DNA from 3 places in the Streptomyces sp. R818 genome. Region 2 is predicted to be linked to each of the others. Evidence: predicted binding sites of a transcription regulator. Region 2 holds the regulator's gene; each other region holds the start of a gene.
What was found. The regulator HspR, encoded in region 2, represses chaperone genes until heat shock. The targets are predictions, from matches to a motif close to TTGAGNNNNNNNNNCTCAA.
Positions count from the first base shown of each region.

Region 1 (4,202 bases), on a different contig from region 2:
ACCGCCGCGCAGATCTACTTCCTGCTCTCCGGGCAGGGGGAGCGGGTGAACCGCTCGCGCCTGGTACGGGACATGGTGCTCGCGGTCGCCGCGTTCGGGTTCTCGATGTGGCTGGTCGGCGGCGCCGGGTACGCGGCCGTCTACCAGGGCGTGCTCTTCCTGTTCGTCGGCGTCCTCGTCTACGCGTGGATGGCGGCCCGCAAGAAGCGGACCGCCACCTCCTGACCCCCGCCGCTCACCTGGCCAGCGGTGCGACCACCCAGCGCAGCTTCTTGTACATGCTGTCCCGCGAGCCCAGCTCGATCAGCTTGCGGGCGGCCGGGTACGCCTCGTTGCCCTCGATCTCGTAACCGACCTCAAGGGTGCCGGGGACGTCCCTGACCTCCATCCGCGCCTCGATGTCGGACGCCGAGCGCTCGCTGTCGGAGGCCATCGCCGTGAGGTGCGCGATGCGCCGCTGCTGTGCCTCGTCGAGGGCCTGGCGCGGGTCGCGCGAGCCGGGCGACGCCATGGCCTGCTTGCCCTTGCCGGACGGCGGGGCGACCGCCGAACTCGGGGTGCGCGTCTCGCCGGTCGGCTGCCGCGTCGACAGGGTCGCCTGGACCACGGTGCCGTCGTTGTCCAGGGCCACGCGGAACTCGCCGCGGCCCGGCGTGATCACCGGTATGCCGCCGAAGACCTGCCGGAACGTGACGTGCGTCTGCAGCGACACCGGCTCGCCGATCTGCGAGCCGTCCTTCTTGCCGCTGTTCTGCATCAGGTCGTGCACGCCCTCGACGACCAGCTCGGCGCCGCCCGTCGCGTCGCTGTGCTGCTCGACGAAGGCGCGGGCCAGCTCGACCGCGCGGTCGGTCGGCAGCTGCTCGGTGTTGCGGTGGTTGGCCTCGGCCAGCTTCACCCAGCGCACCGCGCCCGGCGCCGTCGACACGTACTTGTCGCCCGAGTTCGCGCTGAGCACGCCCTGCCGCTCCACGTGCACCTCTTGCAGCGCGGCCTGCGGGAAGTGCGCGAGCTGCCCGAGGCGGGTCAGCTCCTGGCCGGGCTCGCGCGGCGCGAGCTGCACGATCTGCGGCTCCGTCGGCGCCTGCGTCATCGGGTCGCGCAGCCCCTCGCGGGCGTAGTACCAGCGCCAGGCGTACCAGGCGTCGGAGACGTGCTCGCGGAAGAAGTTCCGCTCCTGGTTCAGGCGGTTGGTCGCCTCGGCCTGCGTGGCGCCGGTCGCGGCGACGGACGGGGCCTGCCCGTGGTAGATGTCCCAGCTCGCGTTGAGCCACGCGTCGCAGTACGTCTGCCCGGCGCGCCACTTCTCCCAGAACTTCTTTCCGTAGTCGCCGCTGTCGATGCTCGTCGTCTCGAACCCGAAGATCATCCGGGAGCCGAGGTTGGGCCCGGCCCACGTACGGATCGGGGAGTGCCCGTCGAGGACGCGCAGCGAGTTGCACGTCGACCAGAACACGTAGTTGGCGCGTTCGTCGCCGAACGCCATCCGGTTGGAGACCGCGTCCGAGCGGTTGTCCCACTTCGCGCCGAGCGGCGCGAAGAACACCCCGTTGCCGTCCATGCCGCCGTGGCCCGAGTGGTACACGGCGACGACGGCGTCCATCCCGTACCGGTCCTGCCAGTTGTCGTACGTCTCCTCGTACGCCCACACCTGCGCGCCCGCGTCCGCGAACCAGAAGTTGCGGTCGTAGAACTGCTGGAGGTACGCCAGCCAGCCCGTGGCGTCCTCGTGCGTGTGCGAGAGCGGGTTCTGGTTCACGAACTTCTGGATGCTGAACGCACCCCACCAGCCGAACGTCGAGTCGCGGTCGGCCGCGCCGGGCTTCCCGGTCTCCAGCGGTGACGGGCCGCGCTCCGAATAGATCATGCGCATGGCTGAACCCCCTGCGAAACCCCGTGAGGATCCCCCTGGTCGGGTGGGCCAAAGTGTCACCGTCGTGCCGGTTTGCCCAGCGCGTATTCCGGCCAATGGACGGTGATCGGCCGGTGGCGCGGTCTTCCCCGTACAGCAGGGGCGGATGTGGTCGGATAGGGGCCGAAGAGACCAGAGCCAATCGGGAACGGTCCCGTCCAGGGGCCGTACGGAAGGGAAACAACGTGGCAACCACGCGCTCCGCACACACCGTGTGGGAAGGCAACCTGCTCGAGGGCAACGGCGTCGTCACCTTCGACTCCTCCGGCATCGGCGAGCAGCCGGTGTCGTGGCCCTCGCGCGCCGAGCAGGCAGGCGGCAAGACGAGCCCGGAGGAGCTGATCGCGGCCGCCCACTCGTCCTGCTTCTCGATGGCGCTCTCGCACGGCCTGGCCGGCGCGGGCACCCCGCCCACCAGGCTGACCACCTCCGCGGACGTGACGTTCCAGCCCGGCGAGGGCATCAAGGGCATCCACCTCACCGTCGAGGGCACCGTCCCGGGCCTCGACGAACAGGGCTTCGCCGCGGCCGCCGAGGACGCCAAGAAGAACTGCCCGGTGAGCCAGGCGCTCTCCGGTACGGAGATCACGCTGACGGCCAAGCTGGCCTGACCGCGGGGCCGTTGACGCTCGTCCCCTTGACGCGGGCCCGCTCAAGATTTGTGCTTGATGACTGAGCGGGCCTGCTTCTACGGGATGCGAGCTGCGAGAGGGGACGCGTCATGGCGCGTGCGGTCGGGATCGATCTCGGTACGACGAACTCGGTGGTGGCCGTACTGGAGGGCGGTGAGCCCACTGTCGTAGCCAACGCGGAGGGCGCGCGCACCACCCCTTCGGTCGTCGCCTTCGCCAAGAACAAAGAGGTGCTGGTCGGCGAGGTCGCGAAGCGGCAGGCCGTCACCAACGTCGAGCGCACGGCGCGCTCCGTCAAACGCCACATGGGCGACGGGAGCTGGCACTTTCCCGACAGCGGCTCCATCGACGGGGCCCGCTACAGCGCGCAGGAGCTGTCCGCCCGCGTCCTGCAGAAGCTCAAGCGCGACGCCGAGTCCTACCTCGGCGAGGACGTCACCGACGCCGTCATCACCGTGCCCGCCTACTTCGACGACGCGCAGCGCCAGGCCACGAAGGAGGCCGGCGAGATCGCGGGCCTGAAGGTGCTGCGGATCATCAACGAGCCGACGGCCGCCGCCCTCGCGTACGGGCTCGACAAGGGTGAGGAGCAGACCGTCCTCGTCTTCGACCTGGGCGGCGGCACCTTCGACGTCTCCCTGTTGGAGATCGGCGACGGCGTCATCGAGGTCAAGGCCACCAACGGCGACACCCGGCTCGGCGGCGACGACTGGGACCAGCGCGTCGTCGACCACTTGGTCAAGCAGTTCAGGAACGGGAACGGCATCGACCTCGCCGCCGACAAGATGGCTGTCCAGCGGCTGCGCGAGGCGGCGGAGAAGGCGAAGATCGAGCTGTCGTCGTCGAGCGAGACGACGGTGAACCTGCCCTACATCACCGCGTCCGCGCAGGGCCCCCTGCACCTCGACGAGAAGCTGACACGCGCCCAGTTCCAGGAACTGACCGCCGACCTCCTCGACCGCTGCAAGAAGCCGTTCCACCAGGCCGTGAAGGACGCGGGCGTGGACCTGTCGGCCGTCGACCACGTCATCCTCGTCGGCGGCTCCACCCGGATGCCGGCCGTCACCGACCTCGTACGGGAGCTGACCGGCAAGGACCCGCACAAGGGCGTCAACCCCGACGAGGTGGTCGCGATGGGCGCGGCCCTCCAGGCGGGTGTCATCCGCGGCGACGTCAAGGACGTCCTGCTGCTCGACGTGACGCCGCTGTCCCTCGGCATCGAGACCAAGGGCGGCGTCATGACGAAGCTCATCGAACGCAACACGACGATCCCGACGCGGCGTTCGGAGACCTTCACCACCGCCACCGACAACCAGCCGTCCGTCGGCATCCAGGTCTTCCAGGGCGAGCGGGACATCGCCGCCTACAACAAGAAGCTCGGCGTCTTCGACCTGACGGGCCTGCCGCCCGCGCCGCGCGGCGTCCCGCAGATCGAGGTCACCTTCGACATCGACGCCGACGGGATCATGCACGTGTCGGCGAAGGACATGGCGACCGGGCGCGAGCAGAAGATGACGGTGACCGGCGGCTCCGCCCTGCCCAAGGACGAGATCGACCGCATGATGCGCGAGGCCGAGGCCCACGCCGAGGAGGACCGCACCCGCCGCGAGGCCGCCGAGGCGCGCAACGAGGCGGAGCAGCTCGTCTACCAGACGGAG
Region 1 is NZ_JAOCNE010000011.1:120,578-124,779, forward strand. Features, by position in the region: gene N5I75_RS25370 (amino acid permease) at 1-225, shown strand, start outside; gene N5I75_RS25375 (DUF6345 domain-containing protein) at 236-1,873, opposite strand; gene N5I75_RS25380 (OsmC family protein) at 2,098-2,523, shown strand; gene dnaK (molecular chaperone DnaK) at 2,634-4,202, shown strand, end outside.
Region 1: a site for HspR is predicted at 2,550-2,568, ahead of dnaK (molecular chaperone DnaK). Genes of this name have one in related genera too.

Region 2 (4,202 bases):
CAGGCCGCGCAGGGCGGTGCCGAGGGCGCCGCTCCGGGCGCCGAGGGCGGCCCGAACATGTCCAAGGACGACGACGTGGTCGACGCCGAGATCGTCGACGACGAGAAGGACCAGAAGGGTGGCGCCGCCTGATGACGGAGGAGACCCCGGGCACCGGCGAGAACGCCGAACAGCCTGACGTCCCCTCCGGCGCCACCGACGACGCCGCGCCGAAGTCCGCCGAGCCCTCCGCGCAGGAGGGCCCGGCGGCCCCGGCAGGGGACGCGAGCAAGGCATCCGCGCAGGATGTGGCCGTCACGGCCCAGCTGGACCAGGCCCGCTCCGCGCTCGGCGAGCGCACCGCGGACCTCCAGCGCCTGCAGGCCGAGTACCAGAACTACCGGCGCCGTGTGGAGCGGGACCGCGTCACGGTCAAGGAGATCGCCGTCGCGAACCTCCTGTCCGAGCTGCTGCCCGTCCTCGACGACGTGGGCCGCGCCCGTGAGCACGGCGAACTGGTCGGCGGGTTCAAGTCCGTCGCCGAGTCGCTGGAGACGGTCGTCGCCAAGCTGGGCCTCCAGCAGTTCGGCAAGGAGGGCGAGCCCTTCGACCCGACGATCCACGAGGCCCTGATGCACAGCTACGCGCCGGACGTCACCGAGACGACCTGCGTGGCGATCCTGCAGCCGGGCTACCGGATCGGCGAGCGCACCATCCGCCCCGCGCGGGTGGCCGTGGCCGAGCCGCAGCCGGGCTCGTCCGGCGGCTCCGAGACGGCCGACGCCCCCGAGGCGGACGCCGAGAAGGAGACCGGTGGCCCGGACGAGGGCTGACGTGATCCGCGAAGCAAGTGCAGCACGTACTGATGTGAGTGAGGAGGGACGTCGAGGCCGATGAGTACCAAGGACTTCATCGAGAAGGACTACTACAAGGTCCTCGGCGTCCCCAAGGACGCCACCGACGCCGAGATCAAGAAGGCGTACCGCAAGCTCGCCCGGGAGAACCACCCCGACGCCAACAAGGGCAACGAGAAGGCGGAGGAGCGCTTCAAGGAGATCTCCGAGGCGAACGACGTCCTCGGGGACCCCAAGAAGCGCAAGGAGTACGACGAGGCGCGCACCCTGTTCGGCAACGGCGGATTCCGTCCGGGGCCGGGCGCCGGCGGTGGCGGATCGTTCAACTTCGACCTGGGCGACCTCTTCGGCGGCGGCGCCCAGGGCCAGGGCGGCTCCGGCGGTTTCGGCGGCGGCATCGGCGACGTCTTCGGCGGCCTGTTCAACCGGGGCGGCGGCGGTGCGGGCACCCGCACCCAGCCGCGCCGGGGCCAGGACATCGAGTCCGAGGTGTCGCTGAGCTTCACCGAGGCGGTGGACGGCGCGACGGTTCCGCTGCGCATGTCGTCCCAGTCCCCCTGCAAGGCGTGCTCCGGCACCGGCGACAAGAACGGCACGCCCCGCGTGTGCCCGACCTGCGTCGGCACCGGGCAGGTCTCGCGGGGCGGCGGTGGCGGCTTCTCCCTCACCGACCCGTGCGTGGACTGCAAGGGGCGCGGCCTCATCGCCGAGACCCCCTGCGAGGTCTGCAAGGGATCGGGCCGCGCCAAGTCCTCCCGCACGATGCAGGTCCGCATCCCCGCCGGGGTCTCCGACGGCCAGCGCATCCGCCTCCGCGGCAAGGGCGCGCCGGGCGAGCGGGGCGGCCCCGCGGGCGACCTCTACGTGGTCGTCCACGTCGCCGCGCACCCCGTCTTCGGCCGCAAGGGCGACAACCTCACGGTGACCGTGCCCGTCACGTTCACCGAGGCGACGCTCGGCGGCGAGGTCAAGGTGCCGACCCTCGGCGGCCCCGCCGTCACCCTGAAGCTGCCCGCGGGCACGCCGAACGGGCGGACGATGCGGGCCCGCGGCAAGGGCGCCGTCCGCAAGGACGGCACGCGCGGGGACCTCCTGGTGACGGTCGAGGTGGCCGTCCCCCAGGAGCAGGACCTTTCCGACGAGGCCCGCTCGGCCCTCGAGTCGTTCCGCAAGGCGACTGAGGAGACCGATGTGCGGGCAGAACTGTTCCAGGCCGCGAAGGGAGCTTGAGCGAGATGGACGGCCGGCGTCGCAGCAACCCGTACGAACTCACCGAAGAGACACCGGTGTACGTCATCTCGGTGGCGGCCCAGCTTTCCGGCCTCCACCCGCAGACGCTGCGCCAGTACGACCGTCTCGGCCTGGTCTCCCCCGGCCGCACGGCCGGGCGCGGCCGCCGCTACTCGGCCCGCGACATCGAACTGCTGCGCACCGTCCAGCAGTTGTCGCAGGACGAGGGCATCAACCTCGCCGGTATCAAGCGCATCATCGAGCTGGAGAACCAGGTCGCCGCGCTCCAGTCCCGGGTGGCGGAACTCTCCGCCGCGGTGGACGGCGCGGCGGCGGCCATGCAGCAGCGCGAGGCGGCGGTCCACGCCTCGTACCGCCGCGACCTGGTCCCGTACCAGGAGGTCCAGCAGACCAGCGCGCTGGTGGTGTGGCGGCCCAAGCGGTCGCAGGAGCAGTAGCGCTCCGCTCGGAACAGTGAAAGGGGCCCGGAGTCGAGAACCGACTCCGGGCCCCTTTCGCGCGTTCCACCGGATGCGGGCCGTTTCCCAGGCATGGGGTGGATGCGTGGGGGCACTCGGCGGTGGGAGAGCGAGGGGCGGCCCGGCGCGCGAGCGAATTGCGCCGGGCCGCATCGCGTGGGTCGGGCGTCAGCCGACCTTGAAGTCGATCTGCTCGGGCCACCCGTAGCGGCCGTACGCGTCGGCCACCTCGACGACCACGCTGTACGTACCGATCGAGGACGGTCGCCACGTCAGCGTGGGCTCCGTCGAGGTCCGTACGAACCCGCCCGGGCCCACGACCCGCCAGCGGTAGCCGCCCGCGACATGTCCCGGCTGCGGCGTCGGTGTCGCCGTGACGGTGACGTTCTGCCCGTATCCGTGGCCGACGCAGTCGTTGGTGGTGCACTCCGTGAACGGGGCGGACAGGGACAGCGTCGGCGCTGCCATGACGTCCGGCGTGGCCGGGGTGAGGCGGTCGACGGCGCCGATGGCGGACGGAGCGGTTTCGATGCCGCCGTAGTCGACACCGGAGACGTAGTACCAGGACTTTCCGGCGGGCGCCGTGGTGTCGTCGAAGACCAGGGAGGTGTGCTGACCGTCGAGGAGCGTCCAGGCGCCGTTGGGGTCCGTACGCCGGTACACGCGGTAGGCCTGGTGCTCTCCCACGGACCACGACAAGCGCGTGGCGCTGTCCTTGGGCGTGACGGTCACATCGGTCGGTGCCGCCACCGGCGAAGCCTTCGGGCGGGTCGCCGAGACCGTCTCCGAGACCGGGGAGATGTTCCCGGCCGCGTCGATCGCGTAGACCCGGTACGAGGTGGGGACGCCGATGGCGGCCGAGTCGTCGAGGTAGGACGTGCCGAGGACGAGGCGCGGGCCGGACGGGTCGGGGCCCTCGGGGGTCGAGACCCAGACCTCGTAGTGCGCGGTGTCGGGCGAACTCGTCTCCCAGCGCAGGTTGGTGCCCGCCGTGGTGGCCTCCGCCGTGACGCCCTGGACCCGGGCGGGCGGGGTCTCGTCGGGGACGCCGGTGTCGGCGCTCGCGGACGGCGCGGACACGTTGCCCGCCGCGTCGCGGGCGACGACCTGGTAGTACCAGCGGCGCGTCGTCTCGAACGACGGCGTGTCGCGGAAGGACGTGTCGTCCAGCCACCCGGACACGGCGGCGTACGAGCCGTCGGCGGTGGCCGAACGCAGCACGCGGTACGAGGTGGCGCCCGCGGCGGCTCCCCACTGCACCCGGACGCCGCCCTCGACGCGGGTCGCCGTCAGCCCGGCGGGGACGCTCGGCGCGGTCTTGTCGACGCTGGTCACGGCCTGCTCGGCGGTGGCGCCGGAGAGGTTGCGGGCCTTGTCGACGGCGCGGACGCGGTAGTACCAGCGGCCTCCGTCGGCGGGCGGACTGTCGGTGTAGGAGGTGCCGGTCACGGTGCCGCTGATGTTCGTCCAGGCGGTGGCGGAGGCGGCGCGCCGGTAGACGCGGTACCCGCCGAGATCCATCTCGACGTTCTTCGCCCAGCGCACCGTCGTCCTCGCAGTGCTCGTGCTGTACGAGGCGGTCGGCTCGGCGGGCGTGCGCGGCGCGGTCTTGTCGACGGAGGCCGAGGTGCGGGGCGTGTAGCCGAACTTGACGTTGGCG
Region 2 is NZ_JAOCNE010000012.1:439,609-443,810, forward strand. Features, by position in the region: gene dnaK (molecular chaperone DnaK) at 1-132, shown strand, start outside; gene grpE (nucleotide exchange factor GrpE) at 132-812, shown strand; gene dnaJ (molecular chaperone DnaJ) at 873-2,063, shown strand; gene N5I75_RS28405 (heat shock protein transcriptional repressor HspR) at 2,069-2,521, shown strand; gene N5I75_RS28410 (fibronectin type III domain-containing protein) at 2,711-4,202, opposite strand, start outside.

Region 3 (4,202 bases), on a different contig from region 2:
ACCTCGGCGGGGACATCGTCGAGGTCCGCCTCGTTCCGCTTCGGGATGATCACCGTGGTGATCCCGGCCCGGTGCGCGGCGAGCAGCTTCTGCTTGACGCCGCCGATGGGCAGCACCCGCCCGGTCAGCGAGACCTCCCCGGTCATCGCCACATCCGTACGGACCAGACGCCCGCTGAGCAGGGAGGCGAGGGCGGTCGTCATGGTGACGCCCGCGCTCGGCCCGTCCTTGGGCACGGCGCCCGCCGGGAAGTGGATGTGCACGCCGCGCTCCTTCAGGTCGGCGACGGGCAGCTCCAGCTCGGCCCCGTGGGAGCGCAGGAACGACAGGGCGATCTGCGCGCTCTCCTTCATCACGTCACCGAGCTGACCGGTGAGGGTCAGGCCCGCCGCACCCGTCTCCGGGTCGGCGAGGGACGCCTCGACGAAGAGGACGTCACCACCGGCGCCGGTCACGGCGAGTCCGGTCGCGACACCCGGCACCGCCGTGCGCCGTTCGGCCGGGTCCTGTGCCGACTCGGGCACGTGGTGCGGGCGCCCGATGAGGTCGCGCAGGTCGGCGTCGGTCACCGTGAACGGCAGCTCGCGCTCGCCGAGTTCGTGCTGCGCCGCGACCTTGCGGAGCAGCCGGGACACGGCGCGCTCCAGGTTCCGGACGCCGGCTTCGCGGGTGTACTCGCCCGCGAGCTTGCGCAGCGCGCTCTCGTCGATGACGACCTCGTCCTTCGCCAGTCCGGCCCGCTCCAGCTGGCGCGGGAGCAGGTGGTCGCGGGCGATGACGACCTTCTCGTCCTCGGTGTAGCCGTCGAGCCGGACCAGCTCCATGCGGTCGAGCAGCGCCTCGGGGATGGCTTCGAGCACGTTCGCCGTCGCGAGGAACACCACGTCGCTGAGGTCGAGTTCGACCTCCAGGTAGTGGTCGCGGAAGGTGTGGTTCTGCGCCGGGTCGAGGACTTCGAGCAGGGCCGCGGCCGGGTCGCCGCGGAAGTCGGAGCCGACCTTGTCGATCTCGTCGAGCAGGACCACCGGGTTCATCGACCCGGCCTCCTTGATCGCCCGCACGATGCGGCCCGGCAGGGCACCCACGTACGTACGGCGGTGGCCGCGGATCTCCGCCTCGTCGCGGACGCCGCCGAGGGCGACGCGGACGAACTTGCGGCCCATGGCGTGCGCCACGGACTCGCCGAGCGAGGTCTTGCCGACGCCGGGCGGGCCGACGAGGGCGAGCACGGCACCGCCGCGACGGCCGCCGACGACCCCGAGCCCGCGGTCACTGCGCCGCTTGCGCACGGCCAGGTACTCGGTGATGCGCTCCTTCACGTCCTGGAGGCCCGCGTGCTCGGCGTCGAGGATCCGCTGTGCGCCCTTGATGTCGTAGGCGTCCTCGGTGTGCTCGTTCCACGGCAGTTCGAGGACCGTGTCGAGCCAGGTGCGGATCCACGAGCCCTCGGGGGACTGGTCGCTGGACCGCTCCAGCTTCTCGACCTCCTTGAGGGCGGCCTCGCGGACCTTCTCGGGCAGGTCGGCGGCCTCGACGCGGGCGCGGTAGTCGTCGGACTCCTCGCCCTCGGCCTCGCCGTTCAGCTCGCGCAGCTCCTTGCGGACCGCGTCCAGCTGGCGCCGCAGCAGGAACTCGCGCTGCTGCTTGTCGACGCCTTCCTGGACGTCCTTGGCGATGGACTCCGCGACGTCCTGCTCGGCGAGGTGCTCGCGGAGCTGCTCGGTGGCGAGCTTGAGGCGGGCGACCGGGTCGGCGGTCTCCAGGAGTTCGATCTTCTGGTCGGTGGTGAGGAACGGCGAGTAGCCGGAGTTGTCGGCGAGCGCGGACACGTCGTCGATCTGCTGGACGCGGTCCACGACCTGCCAGGCGCCGCGCTTCTTCAGCCAGTTCGTGGCGAGCGCCTTGTACTCCTTGACCAGCTCGGCGACGGCGCCGGGCAGTGGCTGCGGCACCTCTTCCGCGACGGTCAGGCCCTCCACCCACAGGGCGGCGCCGGGCCCGGTGGTGCCCGCGCCGATGCGCACGCGGCCGCGGCCGCGGATCAGGGCGCCGGGGTCGCCGTCGGCGAGCCGGCCCACCTGCTCGACGGTGCCGAGCACGCCGGTGTTCGCGTACGTGCCGTCGATCCGCGGAACAAGCAGCACCTTCGGCTTGCTGTCGCCGTCGGAGCGCGCGGCGGCCTGGGCGGCCTCCACGGCGGCGCGTACGTCCGTGTCGTTCAGGTCCAGGGGCACGACCATGCCGGGCAGCACGACCTCGTCGTCGAGCGGCAGCACGGGCAAGGTGAGCGGTGTGGACGTCGAAGCCATGATCTCCCCTTCGGCATTCAAGTTGAGCTATGTGGACTCAATGCTTGGGTGCCTCCGGATGTTCCCCGGTATGTGTTCGCTCTCAGCGATCGCCCCTGCCGCCAGGGAAAACGACGTAAGTAAGGTGCGGAAGTCAAGAGGAACCATTACAGGGGGTAACGCATGGCAGCCGTCGATCACGTACGGGACTGGGTCGACGGCTGGGTCGTCAGCCGCGGCGCCTCCGCCCCGCTCACCGAGCCCTGGGGCTACACGGTCCATGTGGGCCTGGTGGAGCAGCCGGGCCGGCATGTGATCGGCGCTGTCAACGACGCCGTCCGCGAGGACGACGTGCGCAAGGTCGCCGAGTCGACGCACGCGCGCGCATGGCACCTCAAAGTCTTCGCCGACCCGGAGCGCGTCCTGCCCTGGCTCGGCCCCGCGTGGGAGCCGTACGGCTCGGGCGACTTCCTGATGACGAAGGACCTCACCTCCACCAGCGCGCCCACCGCCCCCGCCGGGTACCGCCTGCACACCTGGAACCGCGGCGGCGTCACGCGCGCGCTGCTCACCGACGCGGACGGCGGCTTCGCCGCGCGGGGCCAGGTCGCCCCCGTCGGCGCGAGCGCGACCGTCGACCAGATCGAGACCTCCGAGCACCACCGCCGCAAGGGCCTCGGCACCGTGATCATGGGCGTCCTGCACGCGGCGGCCCACGCCCAGGGCGCCACCCGCGCGGTCCTGGCGTGCACGCCGGAGGGGCGCCTGCTCTACGAGTCGGTGGGCTGGCGCATCGTCGCGCCGCTGACCAACGCGAAGCATGGGGGCGCGCAGGCCGCCGACTGACGGCGGTTCCGGCGGCGGCGCAGCAGTGGCCAGGTGGCGATCCCGGCCGCCAGGGCGAAGAGGTGGCCCCAGCTCGTCATCGGGTCGCTGAACGAGAGCAGGTCGCCGACGAGCATCGCGCCGAAGACGAGGAGCACCGCGTAGCGCGGCCAGGGCGTGAGCAGCCCGGCGAGCGCCCCGATGCTGGCGGCGAGGCCGAAGCTGACGCCGTAGTCGAGCCGGTGCAGGGACGTGTGGGGCAGGTGGCCCACCATCACCGACAGGCCGACGGGGACCTCGGTGGCCAGGGTGGCGAGGACGTGGCCGAGCACGAAGACGGCGGCGGTGCGCAGGCCGCCCGTGCGCCGTTCGAGGGCGGTCAGCACGACCACGAACGCGACATGAACGGTGAGGCGATGCCCGACGATCCACAGCGCGCTGGCCGTCAGCCGAGCACCGGCGACTGAGCAAGATGAGTGACATCGGTGCTGGACGCCCGGAGCGCCCGGCGACCGTGTCCGGGTCGGCGAACTCCGTGAAGAGCGACGTGCCGACGAGGATGAGCGGTACGTGAAGGTGAACGGCGTGCCGGTGGGGGTCGGCAGCAGGCGCAGGAGCCGGCGGCGGCGCGTCGCGGGGCGCCGCGGCGCGGTCTCGGCGGCGGGCGGTCCCGGCTGCGCCGGGACACCGATCAGCGCAGGCCGGGGCCGCGTCTCGGCGACGGGCGTCGTCCCGTCGCCGGCTGTCGCGCCCGGTTTCACGCGAGACACCCTTATCGCCCGTTACGGATTTCACCACGGCCTCAAATGTGACTGGTTTCACAGCAACCTCATGGACTTCGCTCGCGTCCGCACCGGTCGCGCCTTTCCTCTCCTGTCCCGGAACTCCCCTCCATCGCGGCCCGCCAGAATGACCACATGTCCGACAGCATTCTCACGGAACAGCCCACTGTCCTGGACCGCCGTACGGGCCCGTACGGGGAGGTCGTGCTGCGCCGCCACGGCGACCTGCTCCAGATCATCGCCAACGGCACCTTCCTGATGGACACCTCCGACGGCCGCTCCGAGCGGCTCCTCGTCGACGCGGCGC
Region 3 is NZ_JAOCNE010000001.1:504,969-509,170, forward strand. Features, by position in the region: gene lon (endopeptidase La) at 1-2,309, opposite strand, end outside; gene N5I75_RS02235 (GNAT family N-acetyltransferase) at 2,472-3,134, shown strand; gene N5I75_RS02240 (rhomboid-like protein) at 3,059-3,883, opposite strand; gene N5I75_RS02245 (spermidine synthase family protein) at 4,031-4,202, shown strand, end outside.
Region 3: a site for HspR is predicted at 2,332-2,350, ahead of lon (endopeptidase La). Genes of this name have one in related genera too.